DNA from 3 places in the Paenibacillus sp. FSL H8-0048 genome. Region 1 is predicted to be linked to each of the others. Evidence: riboswitches for the same ligand, from Rfam matches in the RefSeq annotation. Region 1 holds a riboswitch; each other region holds the start of a gene.
What was found. Region 1 has a riboswitch for thiamine pyrophosphate ahead of NSU18_RS17465 (ABC transporter substrate-binding protein). Riboswitches for the same ligand answer to the same signal wherever they lie in the genome.
Positions count from the first base shown of each region.

Region 2: another riboswitch for thiamine pyrophosphate. It lies ahead of NSU18_RS09570 (thiamine phosphate synthase); the one in region 1 lies ahead of NSU18_RS17465 (ABC transporter substrate-binding protein).
Region 3: another riboswitch for thiamine pyrophosphate. It lies ahead of NSU18_RS05565 (ABC transporter ATP-binding protein); the one in region 1 lies ahead of NSU18_RS17465 (ABC transporter substrate-binding protein).

Region 1 covers NZ_JBBODF010000001.1:4,121,568-4,127,148, forward strand. The annotation lists gene NSU18_RS17455 (hypothetical protein) at 142-267, shown strand; gene NSU18_RS17460 (hypothetical protein) at 316-1,767, shown strand; TPP riboswitch at 1,839-1,949, shown strand; gene NSU18_RS17465 (ABC transporter substrate-binding protein) at 2,100-3,173, shown strand; gene NSU18_RS17470 (thiamine-binding protein) at 3,226-3,519, shown strand; gene NSU18_RS17475 (ABC transporter permease) at 3,516-4,277, shown strand; gene NSU18_RS17480 (ABC transporter ATP-binding protein) at 4,358-5,182, shown strand.
Region 2 covers NZ_JBBODF010000001.1:2,202,081-2,207,661, forward strand. The annotation lists gene thiH (2-iminoacetate synthase ThiH) at 1-632, opposite strand, end outside; gene NSU18_RS09560 (thiazole synthase) at 662-1,426, opposite strand; gene thiS (sulfur carrier protein ThiS) at 1,457-1,660, opposite strand; gene NSU18_RS09570 (thiamine phosphate synthase) at 1,700-2,326, opposite strand; TPP riboswitch at 2,451-2,553, opposite strand; gene NSU18_RS09575 (hypothetical protein) at 2,610-3,146, opposite strand; gene NSU18_RS09580 (SDR family oxidoreductase) at 3,293-4,165, opposite strand; gene NSU18_RS09585 (hypothetical protein) at 4,456-4,626, shown strand; gene NSU18_RS09590 (GNAT family N-acetyltransferase) at 4,623-5,150, shown strand; gene NSU18_RS09595 (S-layer homology domain-containing protein) at 5,289-5,581, opposite strand, start outside.
Region 3 covers NZ_JBBODF010000001.1:1,266,541-1,272,121, reverse strand. The annotation lists gene NSU18_RS05575 (ABC transporter substrate-binding protein) at 1-1,037, opposite strand, end outside; gene NSU18_RS05570 (ABC transporter permease) at 1,034-1,810, opposite strand; gene NSU18_RS05565 (ABC transporter ATP-binding protein) at 1,791-2,561, opposite strand; TPP riboswitch at 2,693-2,795, opposite strand; gene NSU18_RS05560 (TetR/AcrR family transcriptional regulator) at 2,862-3,518, opposite strand; gene NSU18_RS05555 (DHA2 family efflux MFS transporter permease subunit) at 3,701-5,221, shown strand; gene NSU18_RS05550 (amino acid ABC transporter substrate-binding protein) at 5,385-5,581, shown strand, end outside.

The DNA of each region.
Region 1 (5,581 bases):
TCAAATTCATGTGAATATTAAGTTTATATTCACGTCCACGGTTTGGATTTATGATTAACCTGTGCCTAATATAGTGTACCCTTCCCGTTCATTCTGAATCCCGCCATCTGTTCATAAATTGATTAATAAGGAGTCTTATCCTTGAAAAAACTAATCTGGACCGGCTGGTCCATGGATCATCTGCAGATCGCCCAGACCTCGGGACTTTTGGCCGCTTGTGCCGCGCTGTTATTCGTGCTGAGCGTGACCGCTTGGAGAATAGGGTAAATGTAAACTACAAGGTCCATATTCTGTGAATAAGGATGGAACCCACACATGGCTGAACTGCATTCTGAGCCCACTTTGCATACCGCCTTACTGCAATTCATTTTCCCCTTTTCAATTAAGGCGGAAGTCGATCAAGAGCTGATTGAGAGCCTTCAGGAGGATGGATTTACGCGTTTTTTTCTGGAGAACAAGGAACTGGAACATGCCTATTACGGGGAGAATCACTGTGTATCCCATGAGAAAATGGAGCGCAGCTATCTTCCGTTTGCCGCCCATGTCCTGTTTCCGCGTGAGAAGGACAGGGATTCCTTCCGCCGCTTTTCCCGGGCTAACGATCTGCTGTGCGGGCTGCAAATGCCCTTCCAGACGGTTCCCTTCCGCGTGCTGTCGACCGATGTGTTCCTCTGCCCGTTCGAGCTGGGCTTCCTGACGGTAAGAGTCGCTATTGAGGAGGAGAATCTCCCCTTCAGCATGGTGCTGGAATTCGCCGACCGCTTCCGCAATCTGGAGGATGTAAGTGTTCAGGATGAGCATACTTTCATTCATTGTCATCAGAAGTCTTTTGCCCGGGTGGAGGATTTCGTGTTCAGGCATCTGGCAGCCGGGCTTGAGCCGTATCTCGATCCTGCGGAGACGAACGGCAATTATTTCGAGACCCTGCCCTTCTTCGTCGATGAACGGATGCTGGTGCAGGCCTTCTACGGCGTTAATCTCCCGGAGGACGAGGAAGAGATCAGTGTCGAGCTGCTCTACCGGGCCTCCCAGGTGGACGGTCTGAACATCGACGGCAGCCCCTATATGAGTGCGAGTGATCCGGACTATATCAAGCAGTACACCCGGGAGCACTGCTATAGCCGCTGGGGGCCGGACACCTACTACATGACCAATGAGCAGACCTTCTGCTGCGTGAGCCGGGCGAGGCCGGAGATTGCCGCAGGCTTGATCAGCCAGATGTACGGCGAGTATTATTACGGAATGCTGCTGAGTATTTTCCACAAAATCGTGCTGCTGAAGCTCGCCAACCTCCACTCCCGGCTGCGCATCAACCACGATAACGACGAGATTGAGAATCTGATCTTCCTGATCAACAAATTCTCGGCCAAATTCTACTTCCTGGAGCTGATTTCGCAGTCGCAGGGACGTGAGATTTTTTTTCAGCTGCGTAAGGTGTATGGCAATGATGCCCTGTTCGATGAGGTGAAAATGACGCTGAATGACCTGTTCCAGTATCAGGACAAATTCCAGGCCAAACGGCGGGATACGCTCCTGATGGTGCTCACCGTGTTCACGGTCATCAGCGGGATTTACGGGATGAATCAGGTGATCGAGGATCTGAAGGGACAGATTGACTGGAGCAAAATGCTGGAGTACTCCGCGTTCGAGTATCTGGCTCTGTTCCTGACCTTCTCGGGGATCACCGTCAGTATCGGCCTAACGGTAAGAGAGATCTGGAACGGCATCCGCAGCCGCCGCAAGAAGCGGCATTATACGAGGGATTAAGATATGAGGGTGGACAACGGCGGGACTGCCGTCTATAATACACCGTAAGAACATAGCAATACCCGTGAACTTTATAGAACCAGGGGTGCTGGAATTGGCCGGCTGAGATTGTATCCCACAAGATACTGACCCTTATACCTGATCTGGATAATGCCAGCGTAGGAATCTTCATTCGGCACAGTGCCCCTAAGCGGTACTGAAGCTGAAGTCCCCTCACGCAAGTCACTGGCGTCCCGATCTTCGGGACGCTTTTTTGATTCTAAGGATGTACAGGAATACGGTTTCTGTAAGCTCTGAAGACCAGGGGTTGCTGGAAGGAGAGAGAAAGAGAAATGGGAGTCAAAAAAACAGCACTACTCCTGCTCAGCTCCATGCTGCTGCTTACCGTAGCAGGATGTGGCGGCGGAAACAACAGCGGCAATGCGGGGGCCAGCGCACCTGCTGCAGGAAACAGCACAGCTGCACCTGATGCAGCCGCAGCCGCACCCACGGATGCACCTAAGGCGCTAACCCAGGTTAAGATTGCCCTGGACTGGACGCCAAACACCAATCATACAGGCCTGTATGCTGCCAAGGAGCTGGGTTATTACGCAGAGGAAGGTCTCGACGTACAGATTGTACAGCCCGGCGCTGCCGGGTCCGATACGATGGTCACTTCCGGCGAAGCCCAGTTCGGCATCAGCGCCCAGGAAGCCCTGACTCTGGCCCGTCTGCAGGATGTGCCGCTGGTGTCGATTGCTGCTATCATTCAGCATAATACCTCCGGGTTCGCGGCTCCGAAGGACCGCAATATTAAGACGCCGAAGGATTTCGAAGGCAAAACGTACGGAGGCTGGGGCTCCCCTGCGGAGCAGGCTGCCATGAAAGCGATCATGGACCCCGAAGGCGGGGATGTCTCCAAGGTGAAGCTGGTGAATATCGGCGAAGCGGACTTTTTCACAGCCGTGAAGCGGGATATTGACTTCGCCTGGATCTTCTATGCCTGGACCGGTGTGGAGGCCGAGCTGCGCGGGGAGCCGCTGGATATGCTGTATCTGAAGGATTACGCTCCGCAGCTGGATTACTACACCCCGGTGCTGACGACCAGCGAGAAGGAGATCGCCGAGCATCCTGAAGTGGTGAAGGCCTTCCTGAAGGCTACGTCGAAGGGCTATCAGTACGCTATCGATAACCCGGAAGAAGCTGCGACGGTCCTGTCGGACGCTGTACCAGACCTTGATCCCAAGCTGGTGCTGGCCAGCCAGAAATGGCTTAGCCCGAAATACAAAGACGACGCCCCGCGCTGGGGGGAGCAGAAGCTTGAGATCTGGAAGAATTACGCCGACTGGATGTACGGCCTGAAGCTGCTGGATAAGCCGCTGGATGCGGAGAGTACGTTTACGAATGAATTTTTGCCGGAATCATAATGAACCCGCATGGCGGGAATCTTATACTTAACTTGGAGAGGAAGGATTCATCATGGCTAATACATTGCTCAGCATTCAGGTCATTCCCAAGACACCGAACAACGAGGATTCTATCCCTTATGTGGACAAGGCCATTGAGGTCATTCAGAAGTCAGGCGTGAAGCATCAGGTGAATCCGCTGGAGACCACGATGGAAGGCGAGCTGTCCGAGCTGCTGGATATTGTGCGTGACATGCATGAGGCGCTGATCGCCTCCGGCAGTCCGAGTGTCATCTCACAGATCAAGGTCGCCCATAACCCGGGCGGCATCAGCATGGACAAGCTGACCGAGAAATACCGGCCGTGAGAAGCACCTGGAAGCTAGTGTGGCCGCCCTTTGTGGCGGTCCTCTTTTTTGTCGGGATATGGCAGCTCTCGGTCATGCTGTTTCACATCCCGGCTTACCAGCTGCCCAGCCCCGCGGATATCGCGCGTGAGTCGAAGAACAACGCCTCAGGGATCTGGGAGCACACCGCCGCCACGCTGCGGCTGACCCTGATCGGCTTCCCGGTCGGCACAGGCATCGGCCTGCTCACCGCCTTGCTGCTGCACCTGCTGCCCTGGGTCAAGCGGGCGATCTATCCGCTGCTGATCCTCAGCCAGAATGTGCCCTCCATTGCGCTTGCCCCGCTGCTGATTATCTGGTTCGGCTTCGGTCTGCTGCCCAAAATTATCCTGATCACTCTCGTCTGCTTCTTCCCCGTAGCTGTTGCAGCCATGGGCGGGCTGGCCCAAAGCGACCGGGTGATGCTGAATTATATGAAAATGGCCGGTGCGGGCAAGTGGCAGATCTTCACCCGGCTGGAGCTTCCCGGCTCCCTGCCCTCCCTGTTCTCCGGGCTCAAAATCTCCGCCACCTATGCGGTGATGGGCGCAGTGGTGGCCGAATGGATCGGCGCCGACAGAGGGATCGGCTATTATATGCTGCTGCAGAAGTCCTCTTACCGTGCGGACCGGATGTTCGTGGCCATCGCCATCATCGTGCTGCTAAGTCTCGTGTTATTCGCGCTCATTGCCCTGCTGGAGAGATGGCTGGTGCGCTGGAAGCCGCGCAAGGATGCTTAAGAAGCACGGGAAGATCATCCAAAACGGACCAACCAAAATAAAACTGAAGGAGGCTGGACGAAGTGTCTGAGCTTACGAGGATTGAACTGGAGAAGGCGAACGTAGATGGACGCCTGCGTACTCAGAGTGTGCCGCCTGCGCTTGAAGTCAGCGGCATCTCCAAGTCATTCACGCACCGCCGCCGGGAGACGCAGGTGCTGGATCAGGTATCCCTGACCGTGGAGCCGCAGGAATTCGTCTCCATTGTCGGCCCGTCCGGCTGCGGTAAAAGCACGCTGTTCCATATCATCGGCGGCCTTACGCTGCCGGATACCGGAACCGTGAGCATGGACGGCATCCCGGTGACCGGGCAGCGCGGCAAGATCAGCTATATGCCGCAGCAGCCCGCGCTGTTCCCGTGGCGCAGCACGCTCGACAACGTTCTGCTTGGCGGCGAGCTGCAGGGCGCCCCCAAGCGGGAGGCCCGCGAGGCGGCACGCCACTGGCTGGCGAAGATCGGCCTCGGCGGCTTCGAGCGGGCCTACCCGCACATGCTGTCCGGCGGCATGCAGCAGCGGGCCGCCTTCCTGCGGGCCATGCTCGCGCCGCAGGAGCTGATGCTGCTCGATGAGCCGTTCAGCGCGCTCGATGCGCTGACCCGCGAGCAGATGCAGCGCTGGCTGCTGGAGCTGTGGGAGGAGAACCGCCGCTCCGTGCTGTTCATCACCCACAACATCGAAGAAGCGCTGCTGCTCTCCACCCGCATCTACGTCTTCTCGGGGCGTCCCGGCTCCGTCCTCCACACCGTGGAGGTCCCCTTCCCGCGTCCGCGCCGCGAAGAGATCGCCGATTCGCCGGAGTTCCTCCGGATGCGGCGCCAGCTCTCCCAGTGGATGCGCGAGGAGCAGGCGAAGAGCCAGAGTTAAGAGGGGTTGCTGCGCTGGTGACTTAGCAGGAAAGGTGGCGTGGCGCGCCCTGCTATACATAACAACAGCCTTCGTGACTCGGCACTGCCTTGTCTGTAGCAGCATAACTCTGCCTGATTGTATTTACTGCAATAGAATCTGCAATATTCCAGTCAAAATTCACTTCTGCTGTATTTCGTACAGCAGATTTTTGTTTATTTGCCCAAAAACACCACTTTCGCAGATTTCTGCTGTACAGAGTACAACAGAATCGGATTTGCTGCGGATTTTGGGGACATCTGTTGTATAAAATACAATTGAGCTAACCATTCCACCTCTCAATCGGACCACAACCAGAATATACAGTTAGTTTAATTGCACCAAATACAGCTATATGGAGATTCGGCGGTACACAAACGA
Region 2 (5,581 bases), 1.9 Mb from region 1:
CCCCGCTCGGGAGCATCCAGCCGGTTGCGGTAGACGCGTTTGGGGCCTTTTACATGCAGCGTACGATAAGTCTCCTGGTGGTAGACCTCCTGATAGAGCGTCAGACCGTCCACGCCGGCTTCTCTGAGCTCAGCATATTCGGCTGTCGAGAGCGGATTCACCTCAATGCTGACGGAGGAGAAGTATCCGCGCAGCACATCCACGCAGTCTCTCACATAACCAGCCGGACTGTCCCTCCGGGATTCTCCGGTCAGTATCAGAATGTGGCGCAGGCCCGTGGCTGCGATGGTCTCTGCTTCCCGGGCGACCTGTTCCAGCGTCAGTTTTTTGCGCGGAAAATCATAAATAGAACTGAAGCTGCAATACGTGCAGTGATTCACGCAAAAATCAGCCAGATACATAGGTGTGAACAACTGCATCACATGGCCGAAATGCGTACGCGTTAAACGGTGCGCCTTCTGTGCCATCTCCTCCAGATAAGGCTCCGCTGCCGGTGACAGCAGGGCCATCAGCCCCTCTTCATCGACTTGCTCTGCACGAAGCGCGCGCTTCACATCCTCTGCCGTATACCGGCTCCATAGCGTCCCGTAAGGAAGCTGCTCCAGCCGGGTCATCGTCTCATAAAAGCTCATAACCGTTCCTCTCCTCCCTATTCCATCTGTCAGGCCAAGAACCCGGTCAACGGTGAAGAGGCTGCCGCCGTCTCTTCTACAGGCCCCAGTCCGGCAAGATAAGCCTTGCGCCCTGCGGATACCGCAGCGCGGAAGGCTTCTGCCATCAGCAGCGGATCTGAAGCGGTGGCAATCGCTGTATTGAGCAGGACCGCAGCAGCGCCCATCTCCATCGCCTCAGCCGCCTCGGACGGTCTGCCGATTCCGGCATCCACGATCACCGGCAGATCCGTCTCGGAGATCAGAATCCGGATCAGCTCCTTGGTCTGCAGCCCGCGGTTGGACCCGATCGGTGCCCCTAGCGGCATCACAGCCGCAGCCCCCGCTGCCTTCAGCCGCAGGGCAGCGGACAGATCAGGACTCATGTACGGAAGCACCACGAAGCCCTCTGCTGCAAGGACCTCGGTCGCCCGGATCGTCTCCATGTTATCCGGCAGCAAATATTTCTGGTCGTTGATGACCTCAATCTTCACCCAGTTGCCCAGCCCCGCCGATCTCGCCAGCCGGGCAATCCGTACCGCCTCTTCTGCGGTGCGCGCACCTGAGGTATTAGGCAGCAAGGTCATATGGGAAGGAATATGGCTGACAATATTGTCACTGCTCTCCGGGTCTACCCGGCGCAGGGCAACGGTAATAACCTGTGAGCCTGATCGCGTAATGACCTCGGGAATGAGGGTGTTACGGCTGTATTTTCCGGTGCCAATGAATAGTCTACTGGTTAGAGTCACGCCGCCAATCATCAATGGATCTTGCATCTTAACGCCTCCTGGGATAAGTCTTTGTGTTTAGCCTCCGCCTACAAAATGAACCAGCTCCACCCGGTCCCCCTCGCTAAGCAGTGTCTCTCCATAAACCTCTCTGCCGGCAAGTTCACCGTTCAGCTCGACAATTACCAGCTTACCGGCCCACTCGGGCCGGGCCAGCAGATCCTCCAGTGTCCGGCAGCTCTCTTCGAGCCTGTGCCTCTTCCCGTTAACGGTCACGATCATGTCTGTTCACCTCCTGCCGCGCCTTTTACTTGATCCATCTCATGGGTTACAAGACTGCTCTGCCACCCTGTGAACCGCTGCCCTGTAGGCCAAGGCCGCTGCCACCGGATCTGGGGCTCCGCAGATCCCCGACATGACCGCAATGCCAGCCGCCCCCCCAGCCAGCACCGCTCCGGCATTGCCCGGGGTAATCCCGCCGAGCGCAATCAGCGGTATGCGGCTCCAGCGGACAGCCTCGGCCAGCTGCGCAAGTCCCCGTGCCTGCTGTCCGGGCTTGCAGGCCGTAGGGAACACATGCCCGTAGAGGCAGAAGTCTGCTCCCTGCCTTCCAGCCTCCGCCGCCTCTTCCCGCGAGTGGACCGATCTGCCGATCCGCAGGCCGGGTGCAAGGCCGCGCACTGCGGCTGGCGGAAGGCTATGCCAGGCTAACTGTGCACCGCCTGCCCCGGCGGCCAGGGCAACATCGATCCGGTCATTAATGACCAGCTTCGAAGACGGAACCCCGGACTGAAGCATCTGCTGTGCCGCCGCCAGCAATTCGCGGGCGGACATGGCTTTTTCGCGGAGATGGATATAATCCACCATAGAATGTACCGCAACGGCCCATTCCGCCAGCGCTTCAGGCTGTAGCCGCCCGTCCGAGACCGCATGAATCTCATACAACACTCTTTCCCCTCCCGTCTGTTCCAGCTCATTCTAAACCGCGCGCCAACACAAAAAAGACCACTCCCATAAGGAAGCAGTCTGGAATATAAGCAGGAATACCGGGATGAGCCGTGTACCCCGCTGCAATATTCGTTCTCCACTTCCCTACGCTGGTATAAACCAGATCAGGTTCAAAGGGTCCGGACAACTACGCCCGTCTCAGCCTTGCGGCACCCCTAGTGATCGTTCATATGCGGTTGTTTCGTCTTGCTTGTTGTATATTAGCATATAATTCCTGTTAGAGCTATTCTTTCGTAGATTTTACTTCAATTACAAAAACCACAGATGAACTCCCTTCTGAAAATTTACCATCCTCGGTTGTCCAGAATGCTGATATGCCGTAGTAATAAACGCCTTGTTCTTTTGGAGCATTAAAAGAGCCGTTCTTCAATGGAATTTGCACTTCTTTATCATCGACAAATTGCTGAACGTTTACCTCATCGGGTGCCGGTTTATAAGTAAAAGCAACATCGATCTTCCCCCCAGAGGCTATAACAGTGGGAGTAACCCCCTGTACCATGGATTGTCCTCCTGTATAATCCGCACATCCTAAATTCCCCCAGCAATAGCTGCCTTGGGTAACTGGAATTTGGGTTTTACCGGAAGTAACAAGGGGTAGCGGCGGCGATTCCTGTGTAATTCTAATCCCAATGCTTTTTGCATATCCTTCCAACCTTGTATTTGCCACAAGTCTCCCTGCAAAAGGAGTCAAATAAATGAACACTACCAGAAAAACAAAAATCCCCGCTGCCGATAGAATGAATCCTTTTTTTCTAAGCATCCCAATCCCCTTTTCATATCCAATTATCTAAATAGACGGAAATATATTGTAATAGTTACAAGCGCAGAAAAAAAGCCTGCCGGCAAGCGGTTAGGCTTTTTACAATAGAAGTTATATGTTGCACACAAATCTGCATCCCGCACCCATCAGCCGTTGACAACCTCGCCGCCGTTCACATGCATCACCTGTCCGCTCACATAGGAGGAATCGTCCGAGGCCAGGTATACATACGCCGGTGCCAGCTCTTCAGGCTGTCCCGGGCGCTTCATCGGCTGGGTGCCGCCGAACTCACTGACCTTCTTCGCGTCAAAGGTTGACGGAATCAGCGGGGTCCAGATCGGTCCGGGCGCTACCGCGTTCACGCGGATGCCCTTATCGGCCAGATTCATCGACAGCGAACGGGTGAAGCTGAGAATCGCTCCCTTGGTGGACGAATAGTCCAGCAGCTGCGGGCTGCCGCGATACGCCGTGATGGAAGTGGTGTTAATGATCGTAGCGCCTTTTTTAAGATGAGGCATGGCTGCCTTGGTCAGATAGAACATGGAGAAAATATTCGTCCGGAACGTGCGCTCCAGCTGCTCCGCTGTGATGTCCTCAATATGGTCCTGCGGATGCTGTTCCGCCGCATTGTTGATTAGGATGTCAAGCTTGCCGAGTCCTTCAACCGTTTGACGAATCAAGCTCTGACAGAAGCATTCGTCCCCGATGTCCCCGGCGATCAGAATACACTTTCTGCCCTCCTGCTCCACCTGGCGCTTGGTCTCTTCCGCATCCTCATGCTCGTTCAAGTAGGAGATCACCACATCCGCGCCCTCCTTGGCAAAATGAACGGCAACCGCACGCCCGATCCCGCTGTCGCCTCCGGTAATAAGCGCGACCTTGCCCAGCAGCTTGCCTGCGGCCTTGTACGCCGGGGTCTCAAACTCCGGGAGCGGGTTCATCTCACTCTCAATTCCGGGGCGCTGATCCTGTACCTGCGGGGGCAGGGTTTTGACAGGTTGTTTGTTAGTGTCTGGCATAATCCATTCTCCTTTCGCTGTCCACAGTAATGTTGATTGATCATGTTAGCATGGCTTAAGGTCTGGTGTTTATGCATCAGGCAGTGTGCCTGCTTGGCTGTACGTTATGTTACTTACCACACTTGGCAGCCGCCCAAACAGCTAATCTTCATTCACCGGCACCTCTAGCGGGACGTTAGTACAGTATGCAACGAACGTTTCCAAAGAGAATATTATCTATATCCGCTAAGGGGAAAGCCCTATACTTGGTGAGGAACGACAACTACCTTAACGGAGGGGACGCTTCTATCATGGGAAATGAGCGCTTCTTGCTGGTGAACGGAACGGTAATCGATGGAACCGGACGGCCGTCGCTGCATCATACAAGCATCGGGATTGTTAATGGCCGCTTCGGCACCATAACACAGCATAGTGACATCTGTAGGATCGAAATCATACTAACAGGAGGTTTTGCAAAATGAACGCAAGAATTTCACTCTCTCCGGTCACCCCGGACGATATCGATTTCATCACAACGCTTGAAACCAACGCCTCACTCTGGCCCTTCGAGGATATGATTCCAACCGACAAGGAGGCAGTCCGGAAGACCGTGGCGGAACGAATCCATAGCGACTGGTACAAACAATTCGTGATCCGGCTCGCCTCCCCGGAGGCACCCCCTGCAGGTGAAGTGCATTTGCACTGGTATGTAAAAGAGCGCGAGAGCTGGGAGCTGGGCTACAGCCTTTTCCCTGAATACCGGGGGCAAGGCTACTGCACCGAAGCGGCTCAGCTGGCCTTGAAGCTTGCTTTTAAAGAATGGAGGGCCCACAGAGTCGTGGCTATGTGCAATGAATACAATACCTCATCCATCAAGGTACTGGACAGGTTAGGCATGGTCCGCGAGGGCGTATTCCGGGAAGAAATACACTGGAACAACCAGTGGGTCAACCAATACTTCTATGCAATACTGGACCGGGAGTACCTGGGGCATAACGGGATATAGAACCAGACTGGGGAGAGATGCTGAGACCTTATGCTACACTTAAGGAGCATCATCATGCTAAATATATTCGGTTTGTCGCATACATTCTTCTATGCTCCGCATGACGCCCTTTAGAAGAGCAACTTTTCATTCAGGATTCTATTCATCTTCTTTCACAATTACATCCAGAACTCTGCCTGTTCCCGTAACCTTCATTGACGTATTCAGAATAGCCTGAGTAACCGTTGTGCCTTCATCCAGCTCCATCTTAAGTCCTGATGCAGAGGCAGCGGTCTTGACCGTGCGTATGGAGCCTTTTTGCAGGTGGAGGTTGGGTCCATCGGCTTCAACGTTCACGTCTCCGAAATTGCCCTTAAGCATCACTGCGAGCCCGGCTGCAGGGCCGGATGGCAGATCAATATCTGTGAACCCGGCACCTGTACCCTGATCCT
Region 3 (5,581 bases), 2.9 Mb from region 1:
CCGTTCTCGCTCAGCCACTGGTTCACCTTCTCCCATGAGGCGCTGTCCTGGTAGCCGAAGGGCTGGGAACCGGCATCCATCAGCGGCAGCAGGATCTCCAGACTGCGCTTCTCAATCTTTTCATCCAGCGGCGCGGTGTCCTCCTGATGGGAGAGCAGCAGCTTCAGCGCTTCATCCGGGTGATCCGCTACATACTGCTGGCCTTTTCTGATAGCATCCACGAATTTCTGATAAAAGCCCTGTGAATCCTGCAGTCCCTGCTCACTGGCGACCAGCACCAGCTCATAATAATCCGGGACCCCGTAATCCACGGGATTGAAGGAGCGGACCGGATGGCCTTCCTGCTCCAGAATCAGCTGCTCATGATTGATGAACCCGCCCATAATTCCATCTACCCGCCCGGTAGAGAGAGCAGGAATCAGCTCAAAGCCGACATCCACCAGCTTGAGGGAGGAAGGGTCTCCGCCGTCGCTCTTGACCATCGTATTCAGCATCGCTTCATATAACGGAACGGAGGAATATCCGGCTTGTCTGCCTGACAGCTCTCCCGGGCGGGTAATGCCGCTGTCTGCGGCTACCATGAGATGATTCATCGGGTGGCGCACCAGCGCAGCGATCGACTTGACCGGAATCTGCTCGCCACGTGCCATCAATACCTGCGGCTGATAGCTGAGTGCCAGATCCACCTTTCCCGCCGCCACCAGCTTCAGTGCATCATTGGTATCGGCCGGCATCTGAATCTCAACTTCCAGACCTTCCGCAGCGAAATAACCTTCAGCCTCTGCCGCGTACAAAAAAGAGTGAACAGCATTGGGGTACCAGTCTAGCATAATCGTAAGTTTATGGGCTCCATCTTTAGCCTCAGCCCCTGCCCCAGAGGTGGCGGTAGTAACAGCCGGAGAGCCGGAGGCCGCCGGACTATTCGTATTGGCGCAGCCTGCCAGGACAGGCAGCATACAGAGCAGCAGAACGGACAGCAGCATGGCTGGCCTTGAGATTGCATGGTACAGATAACGGGTATAGCGGATAGTAGTCATGAATAACGTCCTCTTTTCTTCAGAATAAACTTCTCCAGCGCGGCGACTGCCAGAAACAGCAGGATACCGAGTATAGATAACAAGACAACAGCAGCGAACATCTTGGCGGTCTGGAGATTCCCGGCCATTCTGCGGCTGAAATAGCCCAGCCCTTCGCTGCCCCCAAGCCATTCCCCGATCGTTGCGCCAATCACACAGTACACTGCCGACAGCTTTAGACCGGAGAAAAAAGAGGGCAAAGCCAGCGGAACGCCCACCTTCCTTAGAATCTGCCAGCGGTTCGCGCCGTACGTCAGCAGCAGCTCCCGGTAGGCGTCTGTATTCTTGGACAAGCCATCATAGGTGCCAATGACCACCGGAAAGAAAGCGGTCAGGAAGACAACGGCGACCTTGCTCCATAAGGTGTAGCCGAACCACATGATGAACAGGGGCGAGAGGGCGATCAGCGGAACCGTCTGGCTGATAATCAGCAGCGGATACAGCGCCTTGGCCAGCGGACTGAACAGGTGCATGGCGATTCCCAGCAGGCTGCCGCAAATCACCGACAATGCGAAGCCTGTGAGTACCTCCAGCAGTGTAGCAGGCAGATGCACCCCGAATAACAAGCGGCGTTCCTCCAGTAAGGCCTTGCAGATGGCGGACGGAGCCGGAAGGATGAAGGGAGGAGCCAGCCCCAGGCAGGCTACAGTCTCCCAGACCGCAAGCGTCAGCAGAGCGAGAAGGACTGCTGGAGCGTAATGCTGGAGCAATCTTCTAGGGGCGGCGGTTCTCATATAGCTTCAGCTCCAATTCCTGGCGCAGGGCGGCGAACTGCGGTTCATAGTTCAGACTGTGATGGCGCGGACGGGGGAGGGCGGTTGAGAATTCCTGCATACCGCTGCCCTCCCGGCCAGTCATTAGATAGATTCTGTCACTAAGCAGGAGCGCCTCCTCCAGATCATGGGTGATGAACAGCACTGTCTTGTCCAGCTCCGCCCATAACTCCAGCAGCCAGCGCTGCAGCGAGCGCTTCGTAATGGCATCAAGCGCCCCGAACGGCTCATCCAGCAGCAGCAGGTCATTCCCGGCCGCCACGGTGCGGAGGACAGCCACACGTTGGCGCATTCCGCCGGACAACTCCTGCGGATAAGCTCCTTCGGTCCCGTCAAGGCCGAAGCGCTGCAGCAGGGTGCGGATCTCGGCCATAGCGGCTGCTTTGGGACGGCTGCGCTTGAGCTCCCAGGGCAGCAGACAATTGTCCATTACGGTCCGCCAGGGTAGGAGGAGATCCTGCTGCGGCATGTAGGCGACACTGCCCAGTCTCTTCGCTGCTGCAGCGGACTCGGCTCCGTTCAGCATAATCCTGCCGCTGCCGGGCTCCAGCAGACCGGCGATGATTTTGAACAAGGTGCTTTTGCCGCATCCGCTTCCGCCTACGACAGATATGAATTCGCCGCGCTGCACATTCATGGATAGCCCTGAGAAGACGGGGGTCCGGGATGAACCGGTCCCGAAGGCATAGGACAGATTGCTAATGTTGATCATAAGACTATGTATGAAGCCTCCTCGGATTGAAATATTTACTGCGCTGAACACCAAAAAGCCCCATTCATTCCCGGAGGCAATGAATGGGGCGGAAGGTACAGTCAGCTGCGGCCCTGTGACGGGAACCACTGATACATTCTGCTCCACTTCCCTCCGCTGGTATGATCCAGATCAGGTTCAAAGGGTCCGGAGCTTAAGCTCCGTCTCAGTCGGCCGACTCCCCTAGTGAATAATGCTGCTATTGAATTCGTAATTGCTACTTAATATACCACAAATTCCCCTCTTGTAAAGAGCAGGCGGTCAGCGTTTTGCCAGTCCGGTCACGAACAAAGCGACGATGCCCCTGGAGATGTCCAGCTTGGAGGAGTGGTGCCGCTTCTGCTCATACAGGTACAGATCGGGACTGAGGACAGAGATTAAGGCCGTAGCCGCAAAGGCCGGATCAATGTCAATAATCTCACCGCCCGCCGCAGCACGCTGCAGCAGCTCTGTCATCATCACCCCCAGCCGCTGGAAAAAAGGATGCTCAAACTGGGTCAGCTGCTTCTTGCCGGTGAACTCGGCTTTGATCATATTCAGCAGCTCGGCATATTGCTCAATGAAATCGGCAATCTGCTCAATGCTGCTCTGCAGCTGAGCTAGCGCCGGAGCTTCACCGGCACTGGCAGCGACCTGCTGCTCCAGACTGGACAGGAATTGATCTGCGCTGCCCTTCAGCAGGGCAGAACAGATCTCACCCTTGTCCGTGAAACGGCGGTACAGGGAGCCTTGCCCTATACCTGCCCGCTTGGCAATGCTGTACATGCTGACCGCCTCAAGTCCGCTCTCGGTGAATAACTGGCGGGCAGCTTCAAGAATCCGCTGTACATAAGGATCGGCGGACTCCGGAGGGGAGGATTCTATGGCTTGCGGAGCTGACGGAGGAAGCAGTGCAGCATCGGTGTCTGGCTTGTTCATGAGGACCCCTTTCAGAAATGAATCAGTGATTTACAGAAAAACAAATAAAAGAATTGACACAACGGACAATTGTCCGTAGACTATGAATTGCAATTACGGACAGTTGTCCGTTCACTCATTATATAGAACAATCTGCCCGCAGGTCAATGTAGAACGCGGACAGCTTTAGGAGGAGAAGAGACATGGATCAGACCTTGAAGCAGGAAGCCGATTTCCGGCTGTCCAGCATTCTGGTTCCGCTGCTGGCCATTATTGCAGGCGTATTTATGGTTGTGCTGGACAGTACGGCAATGAATGTAGCCTTGTCCAGGCTGGTAGTGGATTTCAAGACGGATCTGCATACACTGCAGTGGGTAGTTACGGGTTATATGCTGGCTCAGGCTTCCGTTATCCCGTTGTCAGGCTGGCTGTCTGACCGGTTCGGAGCCAAGAAAGTCTTCCTGACGGCGGTCATTGTGTTCACGATAGGCTCGATTCTGTGCGCTACACCAAGCAGCGCCGAATGGCTGATTGTGTTCCGGGTCATTCAGGGACTTGGCGGCGGCTGTGTGCTCCCTGTCGGGATGGCCTATGTGTACAGACTTGCTCCCAAAAGTAAGGTTGGCGTAGTCATGGGCATTATGGGCATTCCCGTTCTGTTCGCACCGGCTATTGGTCCGGTATTGTCGGGCTGGCTGGTTGAATACCATTCCTGGCGCTGGATCTTTCTCATTAATATTCCAATTGGCATCATTGCGGTGCTGATTGGACTGCGCAAGCTGCCGAATGCGGCGAAGAACAGCGTGCCCGGCATGGATAAGTTCGGTATGGTTCTGGGTCCGCTGGCCTTTGCTTCGTTAACCTACGGGGTTAGCCAGGGCGCCCAGAGCTGGACCTCCGAGAAAACGCTGATCGGGCTGCTGCTGGGCGCTGTGGCGCTGATCGCTTTTGTCATCGCAGAGCTGCGCTCCAAGACACCGCTGCTGGAGCTGCGGATTCTGAAGTCCGTAGATTTCACGACAGGAATCATCGTGCAGTGGATCGCCCAGTTCGGCTTATACGGCGCGTTATTCCTGCTCCCGCAATTTCTGCAACAGGCCCGCGGCTTCGGTGCATTTGATACCGGTCTGACGCTGCTGCCGCAAGCGATCGCTTCCGGGCTGATGATGCCGATTGCCGGGATACTGTTCGACCGGATCGGTGTGCGCTGGCTCGTGGTCTGCGGCCTTAGTCTGGTCTCCGGGGCGTTATTCCAGTATTCGCATGTAGACCTTACCACGCAGAGCCGGGACCTGATCCTTCCGCTGATCATGTGCGGGGCGGGCATGGGGATGATGATGATGCCGATGAACACGCATCTGCTCAACAAGGCGCCTAGCCACCTGGTGAACCGGGTAACCTCGCTGACGAACTCGATGCAGCAGGTAATTACTTCGCTGGCCGTTTCGACGCTGGTTACCATTCTGACCGCAAGAACAACGGCGCGTGGCATAGAGATGCAGGAAGCGGCGGCGGCTGCCGGGAAAAGTTCCGCAGGCGCTTCACAGCAAGCGTTGCTGCTGGCTAAGCAAACCGTATTATCGCAGGGCTTCGCGGACACGTTCCACATTATGATGTTTGTCGCGCTTGGCGGTGCGGTCCTTGGACTGCTGCTGCGCCGGGGCCGCCATTCTGGAACAGAACGTTCTAAGGAGAAGGCAACGCCAGAAATCATGCACGTATAGTAATACCCATATAGAAGCAGAGCTTATGTTGTCCATAGAGCAGCGATTCTCCTTTTCCGGGAGGGTCGCTTTTTGTGTTGCAGGAGCAGAATTTGGGGCAAGCTAAGCTATGGGAAATCAATATACGGTGTCTATAAAGAAGATACGAGAGGGGATTCATCGAATGAAAAAACTTAGTCTGACTATTATGCTGCTCCTGACCATAGTCACGGCTGCGGCTTGCGGAAGCAACAATAATGACAAGACAGCAACGGGCGGCAATACCGGGGCTGAACCTACGGCAGCGGCTACAGAGGGCGCAGCTTCCGGGCAGCAGAATAGTCTGGAGGCCGTCAAAGCCAGCGGCAAGCTGCGCATCGG